DNA from 2 places in the Aromatoleum petrolei genome. Region 1 is predicted to be linked to the other one. Evidence: riboswitches for the same ligand, from Rfam matches in the RefSeq annotation. Region 1 holds a riboswitch; the other holds the start of a gene.
What was found. Region 1 has a riboswitch for S-adenosylhomocysteine ahead of ahcY (adenosylhomocysteinase). Riboswitches for the same ligand answer to the same signal wherever they lie in the genome.

Region 1 (11,309 bases):
GCGTGGCGCGCAGCTTCTCGTCGCCTTCGGGCGTCTGCGGCGGGAAGAACTCGATCGAGACTTCAGGTTTCGTCATGGCGCGCTCCGATCAGTAGCGGTAGTGGTCGGCCTTGTACGGCCCCTGCTTGGGTACGCCGATATAGGCGGCCTGCGCGTCGGTGAGCTCCGTGAGCTGCGCGTTGAGCTTCTTCAGCTGCAGGCGTGCGACCTTCTCGTCGAGGTGCTTGGGAAGCGTATAGACACCGACCGGGTAGTCCGCGGTGCGCGTGAAGAGCTCGATCTGCGCGATCGTCTGGTTCGCGAAGGATGAGCTCATTACGTAGGACGGATGGCCGGTGGCGCAGCCGAGGTTCACGAGGCGGCCCTTGGCGAGCAGGATGATCCGCTTGCCGTCCGGGAAGATGATGTGGTCGACCTGCGGCTTGATCTCCTCCCACTGGTATTGCTCGATCGACGCGACGTCGATCTCGTTGTCGAAGTGGCCGATGTTGCACACGATGGCCTGGCCCTTCATCTTCGCCATGTGGTCGTGCGTGATCACATGGTAGTTGCCGGTGGCGGTCACGAAGATGTCTGCGTGCTCGGCGGCGTATTCCATCGTCACGACGCGGTAGCCTTCCATCGCCGCCTGCAGCGCGCAGATCGGATCGATCTCGGTGACCCACACCTGCGCCGAGAGCGCGCGCAGCGCCTGCGCCGAACCCTTGCCGACGTCGCCGTAGCCGCACACGACCGCGATCTTGCCCGCGACCATCACGTCGGTTGCGCGCTTGATGCCGTCGACCAGCGACTCGCGGCAGCCGTACAGGTTGTCGAACTTGGACTTGGTGACCGAGTCATTGACGTTGATCGCCGGGAACCTCAGCTCGCCGCGCTCGTGCATCTGGTACAGGCGATGCACGCCGGTCGTGGTCTCTTCCGTGACGCCCTTCACCTGCGCGAGGCGGGTCGAGTACCACGTCGGATCCTGCGCGAGCTTGGCGCGGATCGCCGCGAAGAGGATGGTCTCTTCCTCGGAGCCCGGCTTCGCCAGCGCCGCGATGTCCTTCTCGGCACGGGCCCCGAGGTGCAGCAGCAGCGTCGCGTCGCCGCCGTCGTCGAGGATCATGTTGGAATAACCGCCATCGGCCCACTCGAAGATGCGGTGCGTGTAATCCCAGTAGTCGGCGAGCGACTCGCCCTTCACCGCGAAGACGGGGATGCCTTCGGCGGCGATCGCGGCGGCGGCGTGGTCCTGCGTCGAGAAGATGTTGCACGAGGCCCAGCGCACATCGGCGCCGAGCGCGGTCAGCGTCTCGATCAGCACCGCGGTCTGGATCGTCATGTGCAGCGAGCCGGTGATGCGCGCGCCCTTGAGCGGCTGCGCGGCGGCAAATTCCTCGCGGATCGCCATCAGGCCTGGCATCTCGGTTTCCGCGATGCGGATTTCCTTGCGGCCCCAGTCGGCGAGTTTGAGGTCGGCGACGACGTAATCGGTGAAGGTATCAGCCACAGTGTTCATGTGAACTCCTGAACGTGTGGCCGGGAAGGGGTGCTGCGGGTGAACTCACCTCGTCACCCCGTGCCCGGCACGGGTTAAGGTGAGCGCAGTTCCGGAAAGCCGAGCCTGGGACGAAAGTCTCGCAGCGCTCCTCGGCAAGGGCAGATTATAGCGTAGCTGTTCCCGGATACCGCAAGGCGCTGGCGGTCGGCGGTCAGGTGCCCTGCAGCGAGTCGATCAGGCCGAAGAGGCGCTTGTAGAAGTCAGGATCGGAAATCGTTTCTTCGCCGACCTTGACCAGCGCCTCCTTGTCGGCGGTCCACGGCAGCGAGATCGACCCGATGCCCGCGACGCCGACGCCGGCGCTGGTCGCGGCGGACTTCAGCTCGTAGCGGGTCTGCAGCGCGTTGGCGTAGATCGCGGTGCCTACGTTGCTCGGCAGGCACACCAGGGTGATGTGGAGCGTCATGCCGTAGTCGGTCTTCGGCAGGAAGAACTTCTCACCACGGATGCGCGTCGTGTTCGATGCATCGACCTGGTAGCCCTGGCTCAGCAGGGCGCGTTTGCCGACTTCGCAGGCGGCGTCGGGGTCGCGCGTGCTCCACGTGACGAAGGGCGATTCGGCGGCGAAGGTTTCGCTGCGATAGGCGGGAGGCGGCGCCGATGCACAGCCGGCGAGCAGCAGCCCGGACAACGACAGCATTTGGGCGCGACGCGCGAGATGCAGCATGGGGTGAATCCGCAATGGAGGTGCAAAAGCAGATATTAGAACATCGCGGCGCCTTGCGGTTCGGTGCGCCCGATGGTCGGGTTCGGCGCCCACGCCTGTCAATGCCCATGGCCGGTGCGGGTTCGAGGCCTGCGGAGCGGTGGCCGAATCCGGCGCCTTTGCGGGTGTCGTGAAATGTAACAAACAATATTTAGTTTGCAGGGCGGAGCAAATCAGTCCATAGTGCGCGGCAGCGATCTTCAAGTAGCATAGTTGTTGTCTGGTCCGGTTTCTGCTGTTTCTGCGGTATGCCTTTCCTCTTCACCCTGCCGTCTTGACCTTCGCCCTCACTCTATGGGCAAGTCCCTTAATTTTCAGGAAATACAAGACATGGCAAACGGTACTGTGAAGTGGTTCAATGACTCCAAGGGCTTCGGTTTCATCACCCCGGAAAACGGCGGTGACGATCTGTTCGCTCATTTCTCGGCGATTCAGGGTTCGGGTTTCAAGACCCTCGCCGAAGGTCAGCGCGTCACGTTCGACGTGACGACCGGTCCCAAGGGCCAGCAGGCGTCGAACATCCGCGCGGCTGACTAAGCCCGCGCCGGCGCGGCCGCAGCGCCGCGCCTCCGGTCCCTGGCGGGGCCGGTAACCGGAATCAGTTCCGGTACGCATCCCCGAAAGGCCTGGCACAAGCCCGGCCTTTTCTTTTTTCTGCTTCCCGAGGAGAAACTGTCATCGCCAAGGAAGAACTGATCGAAATGGGTGGCGTGGTGACCGAGGTCCTGCCCGATGCCCGATTCCGTGTGACGCTGGACAATGGTCACGACCTCGTAGCCTATTCGGCCGGCAAGATGCGCAAGCACCACATCCGCATCCTGTGCGGTGACAAGGTTTCCCTGGAACTGTCGCCCTACGACCTGAGCAAGGGTCGCATCACCTTCCGCCACATCGAAGGCCGCGGTCCGGTGAGTCCGCAGCAGCGGCGCCGCCGTTGATTTTTCTTTCGTAATTCCGGGAACATTTCCCCCGCGTCGGCTGTTTGGTCTGGACGTGACTCGCGCAACCGGCGAGCGCGACCACCGACACGGAGGATGTTCCATGAGTAGACGATTCCCATTGCTGGCCGGTGCGCTGCTATGCGCAGCGGCCTCCGCTTCCTCGACCGATCCCGCCCCCAACGGCATTCAGTTGCCGGAAGGCTACCGCCAGTGGCAGGTGCTTTCGGTTCATCAGCGTTCCGACAACAACACGCTGCGCGCGGTACTCGGCAACGAGGCGGCCGCGAAGGCGGCGCGTGAGGGGCGGACCAATCCGTGGCCCGACGGCGCGATCCTCGGCAAGCTGGTGTGGAAGGCGGTCAAGCATGACCGCTGGGACACGGCGCTCGCGCCGGGCGACTTCGTCCACGCCGAGTTCATGGTCAAGGACAGCGTCAAGTATGCCGCGACGGGCGGCTGGGGTTTCGCGCGTTGGCTCGGCAAGGCGCAGAAGCCTTACGGCGCCGACGCGAACTTCGTGCAGGAATGCTTCGGCTGCCACCAGCCGGTGAAGGATCGGGACTTCGTGTTCACGCATCCGGCGGAGTTGCCGTAGCAAGATCGACGCCGCCCGACCGGGCAATGCGGGTCGGGCGGTGTCCGGCAGTCGGCGAGGTTCCCGAGAGTTGTGCGGAGCCGGGTGTGCGATTTCTGTGCGACGTGCCCGGAGCTGCGTTCTGTCCGGGCCCGTCTATCGGTCACCGGCTGATCAGGCTGCGCTGGCGGTTGCGGAGGATCAAGCGAAGAGGACGTAGTCGCCGGCGACCAGGTCCGAGATCGACATGTCCGTTCCCATGATGGTGATTGAGCCGCCGTCGAAGCTGATGACCGTCTGGCCGTCAAGTGCCGTGTCGGACGTCAGGAAATTACCCCAATAGTTCACGTCGCCGGCATTGTTGCTCAAGCCATTCAGCTGCAGCTTGTCGTTTCCGTCCATCCAGTCGAACACGACGTCGTAGTCGTCGCCGTCGATCGTCGCCTGCGAGCTCGTCTCGTAGTACGAGTAGCTGTTGTCGCCTTCGAAGCTGAAAGTGCTCGTCACCGGTTTCTTTAGGGTTCCGCCATTGACAGTGATGTCGACGGCATAAGTATTTCCTGCGTCGAGATCGCCGCCGTATGTTCCGTCCATGAGTGCGCGCCATGCGTCTAGCTGCGTGTCATAGTTGGACCATGCCTTGTAGTCCGCGGTCAGGCTGGGTGCGTCGCCGTCACGGAAATAAACGGTGGTCTTCTCGGTAACATTCGTCACGGTGAAATTGAAGACGAAGGTGTCATCCCCGGAGCCGCCCGTGAGCATGTCGTTGTCTGCACCGCCGATGAGGGTGTCGTCGCCCTTGCCGCCGTTGAGCGTGTCATCGCCGGCTCCGCCGTCGAGCGTGTCGTCGCCATTCTCGACGATGTCCACGGTTTTTTCGGTCTTACCCACGGCTTCGGTGTACGTATAGGTGCCACCGAGGGTGTCATTCCCCTCTCCGCCGTTGAGGGTGTCGCTGTCGTTGCCGCCGAACAGCTGATCGTTCCCTGCATCTCCGTTGAGGATGTCTTCGCCATTGGCGCCGACCAGGAGGTCGCTGCCTTCCCCGCCGCTCAGGGTGTCGTCGCCACTGCCGGAAATGTAGACGTTATTTTGGTCGTCGCCGACGTAGGTGCTCATTTTGTATCTTCCCTCTCGATCCGAAAGGCCACTTCCCGCGTAGTGGCGCTGAATTTGCTACTGGTTGTAACAATGCTATTCGGTTCGATGAGGGGCGGACAGTTAGTGGTGTCACTCGGGGCGCATTACATTCGTCATGTGGATGAGCATCGCCGTGACGAATCGCACGGTCATCGCATCGGATGGCGCAGCGCCAGCGCGTACAGCTGCAGCCGGTTTGATGCGCCGGTCTTCGAGTAGATCGTCGACAGGGCGTTGCGCAGCGTATTTTCGCCGATGCCCAGATGCTCGGCGATGCGCTTGTTGGGGGCGCCGTTGTGTTCCAGCGCGACGGCGACGATCTGCTTCTCGCGCGGCGTGAGCGTTGCGAAGGGGTCGGCGGCCGTGCGGGCCTGGCGACGCAGGCTGTCGACGAGTTCGCCGGTGCGGGCGCGGTCGAGCCACAGCTCGCCGGCATGCACGCGATCGATGGCACGGATGATCATTGCCGGTTGTTCGCTCTTGCTCAGCACCCCGCGTGCGCCGGCACGCACTGCCTCCTGGCGTGCGTTGTCATCGCGCAGCCCGGTCAGGACGAGAAAGCGGATTGCATCGTCAGTAAATTCGGAAATCAGTTCGATGCCGCTCGCGCCGTCGAGGTCCAGGTCGATAAGCGCGACATCGGGGTGTGCATCGTGAAGCAGCCGCCGCGCGCCAGCGAGGTCGTGTGCGGCGCCGACGGGCGACATGCGCGGCATTTCGGTGGCGATGAGGCGTTCGAAACCCCAGGTGATGCTGGGGTGGTCGTCGATGATGGCTACGCGGATCGTCACGGCGGCCTCACAGGGGTATCTGGACGTGAACGGTGGTGTTGGGGGCGGTGCCTTGGTCCACCCGGGCGTCGCCGCCGAGTTCGCGTGCGCGGTTCCGGATCGATTTTGGCACGAAGTCGGCGTTGCCCGACGGCGGACGTTCGTTGGTCAGTGCGAGACGCAAGATGCCGTCGTCGCCCCGCAGCGAAAGCCGCGCCCAGCGTGACGCGGTGTGGCGGCGGATGTTGCTCAGTCCCTCGCTGATGAGGCCGACGAGGTCAACGGCGAGTCGGTCGTTGACTTTGAATCCCGGCGGGCAGTCGCAGGTGAGATCGATGCTGAAGTGGTCGCGGTATTCCTTCATGAGCCGGGTGATCGAGTCCCGCAGGATGTCGTCGCCTGCACCTTCCGCACGGCGCCCGTCGAGCATTCCGCGCAGCTCGTCGGCGCTCTGATGGGCGAGTTCTTGCAGGGCGCGCAGTTCGTCTGCAAGGGGCAGCGGGCAATCCGGGCGCCGCAACGCGGCTTCGAGGCCCAGCTGGAGTCCGAGATATGGCTGAATTGCCCGGTCGTGAAGGTCGTGAGCCATGCGGCGCCGTTCGCGCTCGGCGGCGAGCGAGGCCAGTCGGTCGAGGAGGTCCACCTTTTCGACGATATGGGCGAGGTGCATGCCGGCTTCGGCGAGGAATGTCAGCTCGGCCTCGTCGAAGGGCGGGAGCGCGTCGTCGCAGAGGAATATCCGCCCTTTGGACCACCCGGCGCGGCTCATCGGAACCGATGCAAAAGCCCGTGTTTCGAGGAGATCGCCAAGCCCTTGGCACTGCGGCAGCACCGTCTCGGCCGAAGCGCCCAGGCACAGAGATGCGCGGGGGGCATGCACGACGAGCGCTTCCTGTGGCAAGGTCAGGAGCGGGGCGGCCGCACCGGCCGGTAGCGTCTCGGTTGCAGGGCAATCCGCGGTAGCGCGGGCGAGTAGGCTCTCGCCGGAATCTGTGTGCTGCAGCACAATCAGGCATTCGCGCACGCCGTAGGCGGTCTGCAGCTGTTCGGCGGCGTTGAGCAGGGTGCGGTCTGCGCCGAAGCGGGGGTTTGCCACGGTATCGATGCGAGCGAGCAGCGACAGTCGCCTGCGTGCCCGGAACTGCACACCCCCCTCGCGCGCGATTATGTAGCCCAGGATCAGGAGCGTGAGCGGCCGGATCATGGCGCGGTTGAACTCGAACAGGATGCCGCCCGGCGAGGCTGGCAGCCCGATCGCGAGGAATCCGGCGGTGGTGACCCAGGTCATCGTCCAGCCCGCCGAATAGCCGTCCCGGAACGCATGGGACATGATCGGCAGTAGCAGGAAGAAGAACAGCACGCTGCTCGTGCCGCCGGTCATCGCGGTGAGGGCGAGGCACCATGCCAGGTCAGCCCAAGCGGTGTGTGCGAGCGGGGGCCTTCCCCGCAGCTCGCGTGCGAGCAGCCAGGCGGCGAAGGCCAGATAGCCGAGGAGCAGCGGCGTGATCGCGGAGGGCGCGATCGAGAAGTCCGGCGGGTCGAGCTCGAGTGCGAGCAGGCCGCTTGCTGCCATCAGCAGGCGGCAGAGCGGCTCGGGGGCGGTGCGGGAGAGGTTCGGGCGCAGCAACCCGAAAAGATGCGTGGGTCCCAACGGACGCTCCAAGGACTTTGTTATCCGATGCATTGATCGGACGTCCGGGCGCGGCTTGGTGCCGTCTGCTTGTCCGTGACGCCGGTTTCTCTCCTCGGGGGCTGCCGCGGGTGCAGGAATGCAGGAATGCGGGGCCGGGGCGAGGATAAACCGAAATTTGCTCGCGCGCGTCGGCGTACCGGAGATCCGGTAGCGACTGCGTCACGGAGTCGCTGAAAAACCGGGACGGCCTCGCGGCCGTCCCCATGCGCGGGCTTACAGTCCGGCGTCGGTGCGCAGCGCGGCCGCCTTGTCGGTGTTCTCCCACGAGAACTCGGGCTCGTCGCGGCCGAAGTGGCCGTAGGCGGCCGTCTTGCCGTAGATCGGGCGCAGCAGCTTGAGATCCTGGATGATCGCCTTCGGACGCAGGTCGAAGTGGCGCTGCACCAGTTCGACGATCTTCTCGTCGGCAATCTTGCCGGTGCCGAAGGTCTCGACCATCATCGAAACGGGCTTCGCGACGCCGATCGCGTAGGCGACCTGCACTTCGCAGCGCTCGGCGAGGCCGGCCGCGACGATGTTCTTCGCGACCCAGCGGCCGGCGTAGGCCGCCGAGCGGTCGACCTTGGACGGATCCTTGCCCGAGAACGCACCGCCGCCGTGGTGGGCGGCGCCGCCGTAGGTGTCGACGATGATCTTGCGCCCGGTGAGGCCGCAGTCGCCGTGCGGTCCGCCGATGACGAAGCGGCCGGTCGGGTTGATCAGGTAGCGCACCTCTCCCTGCATCAGCTCCTTGGGCAGCACCGGCTTGATGATCTCCTCGATGACGGCTTCGGTGATCTGCGCGTGCGACACTTCCGGGCTGTGCTGCGTGGACACGACCACGGTGTCGATCGCGACCGGCTTGCCATCGACGTATTTCACCGTCAGCTGGCTCTTCGCGTCCGGGCGCAGCCAGGGCAGGCGGCCGTCCTTGCGCAGCTCTGCCTGGCGCTGCATGATGCGGTGCGCATAGTAGATGGGCAGCGGCATCAGCGAAGGAGTCTCGGTGCAGGCGTAGCCGAACATCAGGCCTTGGTCGCCTGCGCCCTGGTCGAGGTCGAGGCCTTCGCCTTCATTGACGCCCTGGGCGATGTCCGGCGACTGGCGGTTGATCGCGGCCAGCACCGCGCAGCTCTTGTAGTCGAAGCCGATGTCGGAGTTGTCGTAGCCGATGCGGCGGATGACTTCCTGCGCGATCTCGCGGTAGTTGGGATGCGCGGTGGTGGTGATTTCGCCCGAGATCACGACGAGGCCGGTCGACACCAGCGTCTCGCAGGCGACGCGCGCCTTCGGGTCCTCGGCGAGGATCGAGTCGAGGACGCCGTCGGAGACCTGGTCGGCGACCTTGTCGGGATGGCCTTCGGAGACCGATTCCGAGGTGAAGAGGAATTCCCTGCTCATGCACTGCTCCTGAAAACAAAAATCCCCGGAGTGTTCCGGCGTCGTGGCCGGCTCGGGGGATTTCGGCGAGCAGCCGACGCTTTAGCAGTACTTGTTTGCCACGACCGCTCTGGTACGTTCGTGGCGCCGCCCTGCAAGTTGTCGTATTAACTCGGCGGCTAAGCGATAATTATAATCTTTGGACACGGTCGGTCAATGTTGCGGCTATCCCGCATGCGCCGGCCCTTCGTGCACGTGATCGTCAATCTACTCTTCCGGATTCTCGCGCAACTGCCGCTCGCCTGGCTGCACCGCCTCGGCGGCTGGGCCGGCTGGCTCACGTGGCGTCTCTCGCCATCCTATGCCCGCAGGCTCGAGGCCAACCTCGCCAACGCGCTGGGGCGCTCGGATCCCGCGTTGCTGAAGGCCGCCATCGCCGAGGCCGGCCGCCAGGCATTGGAACTGCCGTTCGTGTGGCTGCGGCCGCAGGAGGAGGTGCTGTCGCGCGTCGTGCGCGTCGAGGGGCGCGAACTGATCGAACGTGCCCGCGCCGAGGGCGCGAGCGTGCTGTTCCTGACGCCGCATCTGGGCTGTTTCGAGATGTGCGCGCAGTACTGCTCGACGCACGGTCCGATCACCGTGCTGTTCCGCCCGCCACGCAAGGAGGCGCTCGGCCCGCTGATGGAGGCGGGGCGCTCGCGCGGCGAGATCCGCGTGGCGCCGGCCGACGTGTCGGGCGTGCGGCGTCTCGTGAAGGCGCTCAGGAGCGGCGAGATGGTCGGCATGCTGCCCGACCAGGCCCCGGCGGAGGGCGAGGGTGTGTGGGCACCGTTCTTCGGTCGCCAGGCGTGGACGATGACGCTGGCGGCGCGCCTGTCGGAAGTGAAGGGCGTGAAGGTGCTGATGATCTGGACCGAGCGTCTGCCGCGCGGCGAGGGCTACGTCGTGCGCATCTCCGAGCCGGTCGAGCCCATCGCCGGCACGCTGGAGGAGCGCTGCGTCGCGATCAACCGCGAGATCGAGCGCCTGATCCTCGCGGGGCCGTCGCAGTACCTGTGGGGTTACAACCGCTACAAGAAGCCGTCGGGCGTGCCGGCGCCGGAGGGCGAACGGTGATGGCGCGCATCGCGAGCTGGCTCGCCGTTGCGATCTTCTGGTTGCTGCACTGGCTGCCGCTGGGCGTGCAGGCGCGCGTCGGCGCCGCGGTGGGCGAGCTGCTGTACCGCTTCGCGGGCCGGCGCCGCCATATCGTCAATGTGAATCTGCGCCTGTGCTTTCCCGAAATGGACGAGTCCGAACGCGACCGCATCGCGCGGGCGCACTTCCACGCGCTGGGCCGCAGCATGCTCGAGCGCGGGCTGCTGTGGTGGGCGAGCGAGGCGCGCCTGAAGGGCATGATCCGGCTCGAAGGGCACGAGCACGTCGATGCGTTGATTGCCGCGGGGCGGCCGGTGCTGCTGCTGGCGCCGCACTTCCTCGGTCTCGACATGGGCGGCGCGCGCTTCGCGATGGAGTTCGACAGTGTGAGCGTCTATGCGCGCCAGAACAATCCGGTGTTCGACCGCTGGCTGTTCCACGGCCGAAGTCGCTTCGGCGACCAGCTGCTGCTGTCGCGCCAGGACGGCGTGCGCGGCACCGTGAAGGCGATGAAGGCGGGGCGCCCATTCTACTATCTGCCGGACATGGACTACGGGCGCGAGGATTCGATCTTCGTGCCCTTCTTCGGCGTGCCGGCGGCGACGATCACCGGCCTGTCGCGCCTGTCGCGCCTCGCGCGCGCGGCCGTCGTGCCGGTGGTGACCGAGATGCTGCCGGGCGGCAAGGGCTATGTGACGCGGCTGGGCGAACCGTGGGCGGATTTCCCGACCGCGGACGTGGAGGCCGATACGCTGCGTATGAACCAGTGGATCGAGTCGGTCGTGCGCACGATGCCCGAGCAGTACTACTGGGTGCATCGCCGCTTCAAGACGCGTCCGCCGGGGGAGAAACGGCCGTACTGAGCGGCGCGGTACGGACGGAGCCGGTCGCCGGAATCCGTCCGACCGTCGCGTGTCGGGATACGCTGCGTAGCTCCCGCCCAGCGAGAGCCCGTGCCATCGGCGAAGGTCGCTGGACTCCCCCGGGACGCTGCGCGAAAATTCCAAAGTTCGGCTCGCGCCGATTCGAACCTTCTGAGCGGAACACCTTCCATGCACCTGCGCTTCGCCAAAATGCACGGCCTCGGCAATGACTTCGTCGTCATCGACGCCGTGCGCCAGCACGTCGAACTTACGCCTGAGCGCGTCCGCTTCCTCGCCGATCGCCATTTCGGCGTCGGCTGCGACCAGCTCCTCGTCGTGGAGCCGGCATCGCGGCCGGGCGTGGATTTCCGCTATCGCATTTTCAATGCCGACGGCGGCGAGGTCGAGCAGTGCGGCAACGGCGCGCGCTGCTTCGTGCGCTTCGTGCATGAGCAGGGGCTCACGGCCAAGCGCGAGATCCGCGTCGAGACGAAATCCGGGGTGATCGCGCCGCGCTTCGAAGACAGCGGCCTGGTCACGGTCGACATGGGGGTGCCGGTGTTCGAGCCCGCACGCGTGCCCT
Region 2 (11,309 bases), 790 kb from region 1:
GCCCCAGCGTTTCGCCATAAAACCTGTTCGCACGTGCGACGTCGCGTACCGCGAGCGCGACAACCTTCACGCATTTCAATCCGGAAGCGGGGTTGGTCATGATGATCTGCCATCGAAGCGGAATCCGTCGGCACGGGCCGGTTTCTGCGTCCGGCAAGGGGGGACCCCGGAGGAGGAGGGCCGCCGCGCCTCCGACGCGGCGGGACGGTCCCGGCCGCGGGGAAGGGGCGGCCGTTCATCCTTCACGCTAGCACGCGCCGGGCGAAACGCCAGACGTGCAGGATGAGCGCGGTTGGCCTCCGCGCGGCATCACGGCGAAGGCGGTGCGATCTACCCGGAATGCGTATGCCGTAGTCCCCGGGGGCTGCGCTTTTCTCCGAACTTTCACACTGTTACAATTGGTTTCAGGGGGCGGCGCCCTCCGGTATCATTCGTTCCGAATCCGTTCGGGCATGCGCGGGGAATTTCACCCGGGTCCGTGCCGCCCGGTGCATCCGCAGCTATCCCGGCTGGACATCCGCGTATGACTTACGACCTACTCAGCATCCGGCGCGCCGGGGCTGGCTTCACGCTGATCGAGCTTATGGTCGCCGTCGCGATCGTCGCGATCCTCGCGGCGATCGCGGTTCCGTCCTACACGCAGTATGTGCAGCGCAGCCGGATCACCGAGGCGACGAACGAGCTGTCGACCCTGCGCGTGCGCCTCGAGCAGTTCTATCAGGACAACCGCAACTTCGGCTCGACGGCGACGGGCTGTGGCGTTGCGGTGCCCGCCTCGGACGCCTTCGATTTCACCTGCAACAACGGTGGCGGCAGCAACCAGACCTTCCTCGCGACGGCGAACGGCAAGGCCTCGCGCAACATGGCCGGCTTCACCTTCACGATCGATCACGACAATCTGCGCCAGACCACCGCCTTCCCCGGCGCGAGCGGCTTGCCGCGCAATTGCTGGATTGCGCGCGCGGGGGATGCGTGCTGAACGGTGTCCGGCGGACGTCGCGGCAGAAAGGTTTCACCCTCGTCGAGGCGCTTGTCGCGGTCGGCGTTCTGGCTGTTCTGGCATCGCTCGCGGCCCCGAGCTTCGAATCCACCTTCGTGCGCTTCCGCGTGCGGGTTTCGGCAGAGGGGCTCATGTCCGGGTTGCAGCTCGCGCGCTCCGAGGCCCTGCGCCGCAACCAGGCCGTGCGTTTCACGCTCGACGACGGGCGTGGCAACTGGTCCGTCGCGACGCTGAGCCCCGCCCGCAGCATCCAGACGTCCACGGGCGCCGCGGCTGCGGGCGTGACGATGACGACGAACGCCTCGCAGACCGCCGTCGTCTTTCTGGCGAGCGGGCTCGTGGACACCTCCTCCGCCCGGCTCGAGCGGATCGACCTGAGCACCCGTGTTCCCGGCGTGAACAGCTGGCGTGTCGAGGTCCACGGCGGCGGTCAGGTGCGCATGTGCGATCCCGCCGTCACGGACGCCAACGATCGGAGGAGGTGCTGATGTCTGCGGTGCTGTCCGGTCCGATGCGGCAACGCGGTTTCAGCCTGATCGAGGGGCTGATTGCGATTGTCGTGTTTTCGCTCGGCGCGCTCGGGATGATCGAGATGCAGGCACGTGCAGTGCAGCTGAGCGTCGATGCGAACGAGCGCGCGAACGCGAGCTTCCTGATCAACAAGCTCGTCAGCCAGGTCGCCCTGCAGGACGCGACCACGGCCGTTCCCGATCCCTCGGCCGACTTCCTGCTTGCGCGCCGCGCGTGCAGCGACGGCATCCCGGACTCCCATCCGGCTGCCGCTTGGATGCGCGAAGCGTGTGCGGCGTTCGACGACGCGAAAATCACGATCGCCCGCCCGGTCGGCGTCGGTACGGGCTTCCTCACAATCACGCTCGAATGGCGCGGGCGCTACAAGATGAACGACGGTGCCGCGGTCATTCGCGACGATCACCGCCTCGACATCACCAACCGCTTCCAGTGGCAGTCATGACGCAGCACGCAACCGGTCGCGCACAGGCGGGCATTTCGCTCGTCGAGATGATGGTCGGCATCGTGGTCGGCCTGATCATCGCGATCGCGATCACGTCCTCGGTCGCGGCCATCGGCAAGCAGTTCCGTATTACCGGCGCCGGTGCGAGCGCTGCCGAAAGTGCCCAGTTGGGGCTCGCGATGGTGGAGCGCGATGCGCGCATGGCCGGCGCGGCGGTCTTCAGCGGTTCGGTGGCGACGATGTGCCCGCGGCTGAATGCCTACGATGCCACCAAGGTGCCCGCGACGACCAACGATGGCACCCCGATCGGGGAAGCCTGGCCGCCAGTGCGCATCACCGACGGCGGCACGGGCTCCGACACGATAGACCTGATCCTCACGCCGCCGGCCGCCACGATCAACCTGAACGTCGCGGTCACCAAGGAATTGCCCACCAGTTCGTCGGTGCTCAAGGTGAGCGAGCCCGGTGGCCGCCTCGCGGTGGGCGACCTCGTGCTGGTCGCGCAGCCGCCGCCCAACACCTCGGGCTACCCCTGCACGCTGATCCAGGTGACCGACATCACCGGCAACTGTACCGACGGTGCCACCGGCTGCAACGTGAATTTCGGCTCCGGCGAATCGGTGTACAACCCCCCCAATGCCAACACGGCGTTCTCGATCACGGAGCCCTACGGCCCGGGCTCGGTGCTGATGAAGATGCCGACCTTCACCTACACGCGCTATCGGGTGCAGTGCAATTCGCTGCTGCGGCACGACGCCGGCATCACGCCGTCGTGTACCGGCACGCCGTCCTACCGCGACAGCGCGCTCGCCGCGGGCATCGTGATGCTGAAGGCGCAGTACGGCATCTCCAATGCCGGCAGTGACGCGATCGTCCAGTGGAAACGGGCGTCGGCGATCGCGGCGGGCGAGATGGCGCGCGTGAAGGCGGTGCGCGTCGCGATCGTCGCGCAGAGCGCGGAAGTCGATGGCACGCAGGTGACCTCCTCGGCACCGGTCGTCTTCGACGGCTCCCAGACGCTGGATCTGTCCGCCCTCAGCCTGCCGCCGGGCAAGAGCTGGCAGAACTATCGCTACCGCGTGCATGAGACAGTCGTCCCGGTGAGGAATTCGGCATGGAACCGCTGACGGTGCGCTGCTCTCCCCGGGGCCCTGCCGCCGCGCGTGCGTCGGGAGCGGTGCTGATCATCGCCCTGGTCGTGCTCGCGCTCATGAGCCTCGCTGCGGCCTCGGTGATCCGCTCGACGGACACCGGCACCCTGGTCGCGGGCAATCTCGCGTTCCGCCAGGCCACGATGCACGCGTCCGACGTCGCCGTCGATCGTGCGTGGGAAGAGTTGGTGCAGGGGACCTACGCCGGCAAGGCCTATTATTACGGCACCCGCCAGACCGCCTCGCCCGACTTCAGAACCGCGGCGGCCGTGGCATCCGCGGCGGTGTGGGACGCCAATGCCGTGCCCTGCACCGACGAGCGCGGCATGGTGGTCGATTGCGCCGCCGAAACCGGGGGCTACCGCATCCAGTACGTCATCGAGCGCCAGTGCGAATCGGTGCCGGACGCCAGCGACGTGAACAGCATCAAGGCACGCTGCGCGATCGATCCGCTCAGCGCGTCGGCCACCAGCCCCGGTGATCTCGGCGTGTTCTTCAGGGTCCTGGTGCGGGCCCGCGGGCCGCGCGGCACCGTCAGTTTCTACGAAGTGATGTACAGCGGCCCCGCGGCCTGACCATCCGCTTTTTCCCCGGAGCAAGACCGTGCGCAACCCGATCGTCCGACGCTGCCTGATCCTGCTGGCCGGCCTCATCCATCTCGCCGCGTTTGCGCCGGCTGCCGCGGCCGAGACCGACCTCGCGAACATCCCGATGGCGGTGAGCAACAACGCGCCGGCGAATTTCATGTTCATGGTCGACAATTCGGGTTCGATGAGCAACATCGTGCCCGAGTCGCCGTATGCGGCGACCGGGGCGTCCTACCTGGGGGGCGCGTGCACTGCCTCCAGTCAGGCGGTGCAGACCAGCAACGAGGTGTATCTGCGTGTCGTCAACGGTGTGCCCAAGGCTCAGCTCGCGAACCGGGTCGGTTCGGGCGGATCGAGCACCGATTGCACGAGCGGATGCGATGTCGGCACGGCGTCAGGGCAGGTGTGCTTTGTCGATGAGGCCGTCTACACGAATGTCCGCCTGCTCGCGACGGAGAGCTGCGGCACCAACTGCCGGACCGCGCTGGGCGCGAGCTACCTGCCGGCCGAGTATTCCGGCCGCTATCTCAACTGGTACTTCCGCACCGGCACGCTCACGGGCTGGGGGGAGCGCAAGCCGCAAACGCGGACGCGCCTGGAAGTCGCCAAGAAGGCCACCAAGACCGCACTCGACACCATCCCGCTGCAGACCACCACGACTGCCGTGAAGGCGCGCGTCGGTCTCACGACCTACAACGGGGGCGACGGCGGGCTCCTGGTGCGCGGACTCGCGAACCTCGACGCCTCACACCTCACCAATCTCAAGTCCAGCATCGACGGCCTCGCGGCCACCGGCAGCACGCCGCTTTCGGAAACGCTCGCCGACATCGGCCACTACTTCACGCTCGGCTACACGGGCAACCTGACGATACATCCGGGCGCAACGACGCCGACGACCGTGAGCATCGCGCAGCTCTTCAAGCAGGGCACGTCGGCCCCGCACAGGTTGAGCGGCACGTTGCCGACGGGCTGCACCGGCCTGTCCTGCCCGGTTCAGTACTGGTGCCAGCGCTCGATTGCCGTGCTGATGACCGACGGACGTCCGCAGCAGGACCAGGCCCTGTCGAACAACGAGTCCCTGTGCGACTACGACGGCGACAGCGGCGGCTGCACGACCAGCGGCGCCAGGGCCTATGACCAGAAGAACGGCGGTACGGCGACGAACCACACCGGGCACCTCGGCGGCGCACACAGCTACGAGAGCGCGGGCAGCGACTACCTCGACGACGTTGCGCAGGCGCTCTTCGAGACCGACCTGCGGCCCGATCTCTCCGCGCCGGGCGGCCAGGCATCGTTGAACAACCTGCGCACCTACACGGTGGGCTTTGCCGACCGCCAGGCGCAGGACGATCCGCTGATGCAGGAGACGGCGCGCCAGGGCGGCGGGCTGTTCCTCTCCGCAGAGAACGAGGAGTCGCTGACGCGGGCCTTCGTCGGTGCGCTCAACGACGCGCTCGACAAGGATAGCGCGGCCGCCGCGGTCGCCGTGACCAGCACGCAGCTGACCGCCAACAGCATCAGCTATGCGTCGAGCTTCACCTCGGGCTACTGGACCGGCGACCTCGAGGCCTTCTCGGTGGATCTCGCAAGCGGCCTGCCGATCACGCCGCGCCTGTGGTCGGCGCAGGCACGGCTCGACGCGCTCGCGAGCCCGCAGTCGAGCCGCAGGATCGTCTCCTGGACCGGCAGCAGCGGCAGCGCGTTCACGGGGGCGAACTTCCGTGACGATGCAATCGGCCTCACGACCGGCGTCATCGACTACCTGCGCGGCGACCGTTCCGGCGAGGGCTCCATCTATCGGCGTCGCCAGCACCTGCTCGGCGACATCATCAACGCCGAGCCGGTGATCGTCAGCTACGGCAGCTCGACCGTCGTCTATCAGGGCGCCAACGACGGCATGCTGCACGCCTTCGACGGCGGCGCGGGCGCTGTCGGTGGCAGCGAGCTGTGGGCCTACGTGCCGAAAATGCTGCATTCGCGTCTGTGGAAGCTCGCCGAGCCGACCTATGCGCATGAGTACTTCATCGATGCCACGCCCGCGGTCGCCGACGTCGACGTGTCCGGATTCCGGCGCAAGATCCTCGTCGGCGGCCTGGGCAAGGGCGGATCGGGCTACTACGCACTGGACATCACCGACGGCACGGCGGCGAGCGAGACAGCCGCCGCAGCCAAGGCGCTGTGGGAGAAGGTCCCGGCGGCCGACAGCGGCTTCAGCTTCGGCACGCCGCTGATCGTGCGCACGCCCAACGATGGCTGGGTCGTGCTCGTGACGTCCGGCTACAACAACGGCACGAGCGACGGTGGCGACGGTCTGGGGCACGTGTGGGCGCTCGATCCGCGAGACGGCACGGTACTGCGCCATATCACCACCCCCGCCGGCTCGCCGTCGACGCCCGCAGGCCTGACCCACCTTGCCCGCCTGAGCAATGCCGCGCCCGACGAGGTGACGCGCTTCGCCTACGGTGGCGACCTGCTCGGCAATGTCTGGCGCTTCGACCTCGCGAACTGGTCGGCAACGAAGATCGCCGCACTCGCCGACGGCAGCGGCGCGGCCCAGCCGGTGAGTTCCGCGCCGGTCGTGCGCCAGGTGCGCGGCACCGGCGACAAGTTCTACGTCTATGTCGGCACCGGCCTGTACCTCGGCAACAGCGACGTCCCGGGCAATACGCCGGTTAACGCCCATGCGACGCAGACCCAGTCGATGTACGGCATCATCGACGACACGACGCTCGCCACGCCGACGCTGCCCGATATCCGCGGCAGCAACGGCACCAGTTGTCCGGGCAATGGCGGAAACGGCGACTTCGTCTGCCAGCGCGTCGCGAGTTCGTCGACCAGCACCTTCACGCTGACGACGAACACGCTGCAAGTGGCCAACAAGGGTTGGTATTTCGACCTTCCGATCGCGAATGGACGCATCAACACCCACCCGGCGGTCACCACGACCGGCGTGCTGGTGTTCACGGTGAATGTTCCGACCACCGCAATCTGCGATCCGGGCGGGTCGAGCTGGTTCTTTGCCGTGGATGCCGACACCGGCGGCGCAGTGCGACGCTCGACGACCGGCACGAGCACCTTTGAAAGCGGATGGTATCTCGGCAATGCGTTGGGCAGCCGGCCGGTGATCGTCGACACCTCGTCCGGCAAGCGCGCGCTGATCCGCATGTCGGACCGTACCGTCAAGAATCCGACGATCCCGGAGATGGGCGGGAGCCCGCCGACGAAGTGGCGCCGGGTGTACTGGCGCGAGCTGATGTAGTCCCTCCGCCGGCTTGGCACCGGCGGAAATTTTCCATAGAATCACTCGCTTGCCGAGGAGCGCTGCGACCCGATACTAGCGGGCCAGGCTCGGCAACCGAACAACGGCGCTCGCAAACCACCACCGGGGTTTGCCGCGCCGTTTGCTTTTGTGCGCTCCTGCGGCTTTCGCCCGGTGCCTGTGAATTCGCCAGACCGAGGTAGACCATGCAAGCCGACCGCAGCCAAGAACTCCGCGACCTTCTCGCCCGCCGCATCCTGATCCTCGACGGCGCGATGGGGACGATGATCCAGCAGCACAAGCTGGGCGAATCGGACTACCGCGGCGAGCGCTTCAAGGCGCACCCGAAGGATCTCAAGGGCAACAACGACCTGCTGGTGCTGACGCGTGCCGACGTCGTCGCCGGCATCCACCGCGCCTACCTCGACGCCGGCGCGGACATCATCGAGACCAACACCTTCAACGGTACGCGCGTGTCGCAGGCCGAATATGGCCTCGCGGATCTCGCCTACGAGATCAACGTCGCGGGCGCGCGCCTCGTGCGCGAGCTGTGCGACGAATACACGGCGAAGGATCCGGCGAAGCCGCGCTACTGCGCGGGCGTGCTCGGGCCGACCTCGCGCACGCTGTCGATCTCGCCCGACGTCAATGATCCGGGCTTCCGCAACATCAGCTTCGATGCGCTGGTCGATGACTACTACGACTCGGCGCGCGGCCTCCTCGAAGGTGGGGCCGACCTGCTGCTGATTGAGACGATCTTCGACACGCTGAACGCCAAAGCCGCGGTATTCGCGGTCGAGAAGCTCTTCGACGAGACCTCGCGCCGCGTGCCGGTGATGATCTCCGGCACGATCACCGACGCCTCCGGCCGCACGCTCTCGGGCCAGACCGCCGAAGCCTTCTGGAACTCGCTCGCGCACGCACGGCCGATCTCCTTCGGCCTCAACTGCGCGCTCGGCGCGAAGGAACTGCGCCAGTATGTCGAGGAGCTGTCGCACGTCTGCGATACGCACGTCTCCGCGCACCCGAATGCCGGCCTGCCGAATCCGCTTTCGCCGACCGGCTACGACGAGACGCCCGAAGCGCTGGCGAGCGCGATCCGCGAATGGGCCGAAGCCGGCCTCGTGAACATCGTCGGCGGCTGCTGCGGCACGACGCCGGCGCATATCGCGGCAATCGCGCAGGCCGTCGCGGACGTGGCACCGCGCGCGGTGCCGGAAGTCGAGAAGAAGCTGCGCCTGTCGGGTCTGGAACCCTTCAACGTCGGCGCCGACAGCCTCTTCGTGAACGTCGGCGAGCGCACCAACGTCACCGGCTCGAAGGCTTTCGCGCGCATGATCCTCGAAGGCCGCTTCGACGACGCGCTCGCGGTGGCGCGCCAGCAGGTCGAGAACGGCGCCCAGGTCATCGACATCAACATGGACGAGGCGATGCTCGATTCGCTCGCCGCGATGGAGCGCTTCCTCAAGCTCATCGCGTCCGAGCCGGACATCTCGCGCGTGCCGATCATGCTCGACTCGTCGAAGTGGAGCGTGATGGAGGCGGGCCTGAAGTGCATCCAGGGCAAGGGTGTCGTCAACTCGATCTCGATGAAGGAAGGCGAAGCCGAGTTCCTGCGCCAAGCGCGCCTGTGCCGCCGCTACGGCGCCGCGGTGATCGTGATGGCCTTCGACGAGAAGGGCCAGGCCGACACCTATGCGCGGAAGACCGAGATCTGCAAGCGCGCCTACGATCTCCTCGTCGGCATCGGTTATCCGCCCGAAGACATCATCTTCGACCCGAACATCTTCGCGATCGCGACCGGCATCGAGGAGCACGACAACTACGCCGTCGATTTCATCAACGCCGTCGCTTGGATCAAGCACAACCTGCCCTACGCGAAGACCTCGGGCGGCGTGTCGAACGTGTCCTTCAGCTTCCGCGGCAACGACCCGGTGCGCGAGGCGATCCACACGGTCTTCCTCTACCACGCGATCAAGGCCGGCTTGTCGATGGGCATCGTCAACGCCGGCATGCTGGGCGTGTACGACGACCTCGAGCCCGCGCTGCGCGAGAAGGTCGAGGACGTGGTGCTGAACCGTCACCCGGGTGCGGGCGAGGCGCTCGTGGAGTTCGCGCAGTCGGTGAAGGAAGGCAAGGCGAAGAACACCGGGCCGGACCTCGCGTGGCGCGAGTGGTCGGTCGAGGAGCGACTGTCGCACGCGCTCGTGAAAGGCATCACCGACTTCGTCGTCGCGGATACCGAGGAGGTGCGCGCGAAGCTCGAAGCCGCAGGACGCCCGCCGCTCGCGGTGATCGAAGGCCCGCTGATGGCCGGCATGAACGTCGTCGGTGACCTATTCGGCGCGGGCAAGATGTTCCTGCCACAGGTCGTGAAGTCCGCGCGCGTGATGAAGCAGGCCGTCGCACACCTGATCCCGTTCATCGAAGCGGAGAAGCTGCGCACCGGCGCGACCTCCAAGGGCCGCATCGTCGTCGCGACGGTGAAGGGCGACGTGCACGACATCGGCAAGAATATCGTCGGCGTCGTGCTGGGCTGCAACGGCTACGAAGTGATCGACCTCGGCGTGATGGTGCCGGCGGAGAAGATCCTCAACGCCGCGCGCGAGCACGGCGCGCAGGCGATCGGCCTGTCAGGCCTGATCACGCCGTCTCTCGAAGAGATGAGCCACGTCGCGGCCGAGATGCAGCGCCAGGGCTTCGATGTGCCGCTCTTGATCGGCGGCGCGACGACGAGCCGTGCGCACACCGCGATCAAGATCGCGCCGCACTACGGCCAGCCGGTGGTCTACGTGCCGGACGCCTCGCGCGCGGTCGGCGTCGTCACCGCGCTGCTGTCCGAAGGCGGTGCGGCCGATTTCAAGGCGCAGCTCGCCGCCGACTACGACAAGATCCGCGCCCAGCACGCCAACAAGAAGGGCGTGCAGCTCGTGAGCCTGGAGGCCGCGCGCGCCAACGCCTTCCGCTGGAATGGCGTCGCAGGCTATGCGCCGACCACGCCGAACACGCTGGGTGTGCAGGCGCTCGCGGTGCCGCTGGCTGAGCTCGTTGAATATATCGACTGGGGCCCCTTCTTCCAGACCTGGGACCTCGCCGGCCGCTTCCCGAAGATCCTCGACGACGAGCTCGTCGGCGAGACCGCCCGCAGCGTCTTCAAGGACGGCCAGGCGATGCTCGCGAAGATCGTCGCCGAGCAATGGCTGGAAGCGCGCGCGGTGTTCGGCCTCTTCCCGGCGAACAGCCTTGGCGACGACATCGCGTTCTATGCCGACGAGTCGCGCGGCGCGCCGCTGATGACCTGGCACGGCCTGCGCCAGCAGCACGAGCGTCCGGCGGACAAGCCGCACTATTGCCTCGCCGACTTCATCGCGCCCAAGGACTCCGGCGTCGCGGACTATGCCGGCGCCTTCGCGGTCACCGCCGGCATCGGCATCGAGGCGAAGCTCGCCGAGTTCGAGGCCGCGCACGACGACTACCACGCGATCATGCTGAAGAGCCTCGCCGACCGCCTCGCGGAAGCCTGCGCGGAGTGGCTGCACGCGCGCGTGAGGAAGGAGTTCTGGGGCTATGCCGCCGACGAGGTGCTCGACAACGATTCGCTGATCCGCGAGGAATACCGTGGCGTCCGCCCCGCGCCGGGCTACCCGGCGTGCCCGGACCACACCTCCAAGGGTGGGCTCTTCGCACTGCTTGATGCGACCAGGAATACGGGCATGACGCTGACGGAATCCTTCGCGATGAACCCGGCGGCCTCGGTGAGCGGTTTCTACCTCGCGCATCCGCAGGCGCGGTACTTCGCGGTGTCCAAGATCGGCCGCGACCAGCTCGAGGACTGGGCGAGGCGCAGCGGCAAGAGCGTGGACGAGGCTGCGCGCTGGCTCGCTCCGATTCTCTGACGCCTCCACGGCGGCGAGGGGTTACGCCTGCTTACCCCGCATCCGGTAGGTTGGGGCTAAGCTTGCAAGCAGGGAAGCCGGTGCGCTGTGCCGGCTCCCCGGCAATTGCGAAGGAGAATCTATCATGCGACAACGCGGACTATTCCGCCGGTCGCGCCGACCGGTCATGGTTAGAAGCGTCCTCGCGGGCATGCTGCTGGCGCTGGGCGCGCTTGCATTGCCCGTCGCCCACGCGCAGGACTCTCGCGGTACGACCACCGCCGAGGACGTCGGCCACGGTGTCGGGGCCACGATGCACGACATCGGCACTGGCGCGCGCGACGCCGGCAAGGATGTGGGGCAGGCGGCCGGGAACGCCGGGAGGGCGATCGGGCACACGGCCCGCGACGCCGCCGTGGTGACCTGGGATGTGATGAAGCGCACCGGCATCACAATCGGCCACA

Region 2: it holds a riboswitch for S-adenosylhomocysteine, as region 1 does, so the genes downstream of both, metH (methionine synthase) here and ahcY (adenosylhomocysteinase) in region 1, are expected to answer to the same signal.

What each region holds. Positions count from the first base shown of each region.
Region 1 covers NZ_CP059560.1:3,247,133-3,258,441, forward strand. Annotated here, with positions in the region: gene metF (methylenetetrahydrofolate reductase [NAD(P)H]) at 1-76, opposite strand, end outside; gene ahcY (adenosylhomocysteinase) at 89-1,501, opposite strand; S-adenosyl-L-homocysteine riboswitch at 1,576-1,640, opposite strand; gene ToN1_RS14785 (DUF2242 domain-containing protein) at 1,695-2,210, opposite strand; gene ToN1_RS14790 (cold-shock protein) at 2,580-2,786, shown strand; gene infA (translation initiation factor IF-1) at 2,927-3,187, shown strand; gene ToN1_RS14800 (cytochrome P460 family protein) at 3,291-3,785, shown strand; gene ToN1_RS24925 (calcium-binding protein) at 3,966-4,883, opposite strand; gene ToN1_RS14810 (response regulator) at 5,054-5,695, opposite strand; gene ToN1_RS14815 (sensor histidine kinase) at 5,703-7,325, opposite strand; gene metK (methionine adenosyltransferase) at 7,581-8,747, opposite strand; gene ToN1_RS14825 (lysophospholipid acyltransferase family protein) at 8,943-9,842, shown strand; gene ToN1_RS14830 (lysophospholipid acyltransferase family protein) at 9,842-10,726, shown strand; gene dapF (diaminopimelate epimerase) at 10,916-11,309, shown strand, end outside.
Region 2 covers NZ_CP059560.1:2,453,717-2,465,025, reverse strand. Annotated here, with positions in the region: gene ToN1_RS11265 (VOC family protein) at 1-100, opposite strand, end outside; gene ToN1_RS11260 (type IV pilin protein) at 524-979, shown strand; gene ToN1_RS11255 (GspH/FimT family pseudopilin) at 973-1,488, shown strand; gene ToN1_RS11250 (type IV pilus modification PilV family protein) at 1,488-1,973, shown strand; gene ToN1_RS11245 (PilW family protein) at 1,970-3,100, shown strand; gene ToN1_RS11240 (pilus assembly PilX family protein) at 3,088-3,699, shown strand; gene ToN1_RS11235 (pilus assembly protein) at 3,728-6,970, shown strand; S-adenosyl-L-homocysteine riboswitch at 7,019-7,089, shown strand; gene metH (methionine synthase) at 7,177-10,866, shown strand; gene ToN1_RS11225 (hypothetical protein) at 11,033-11,309, shown strand, end outside.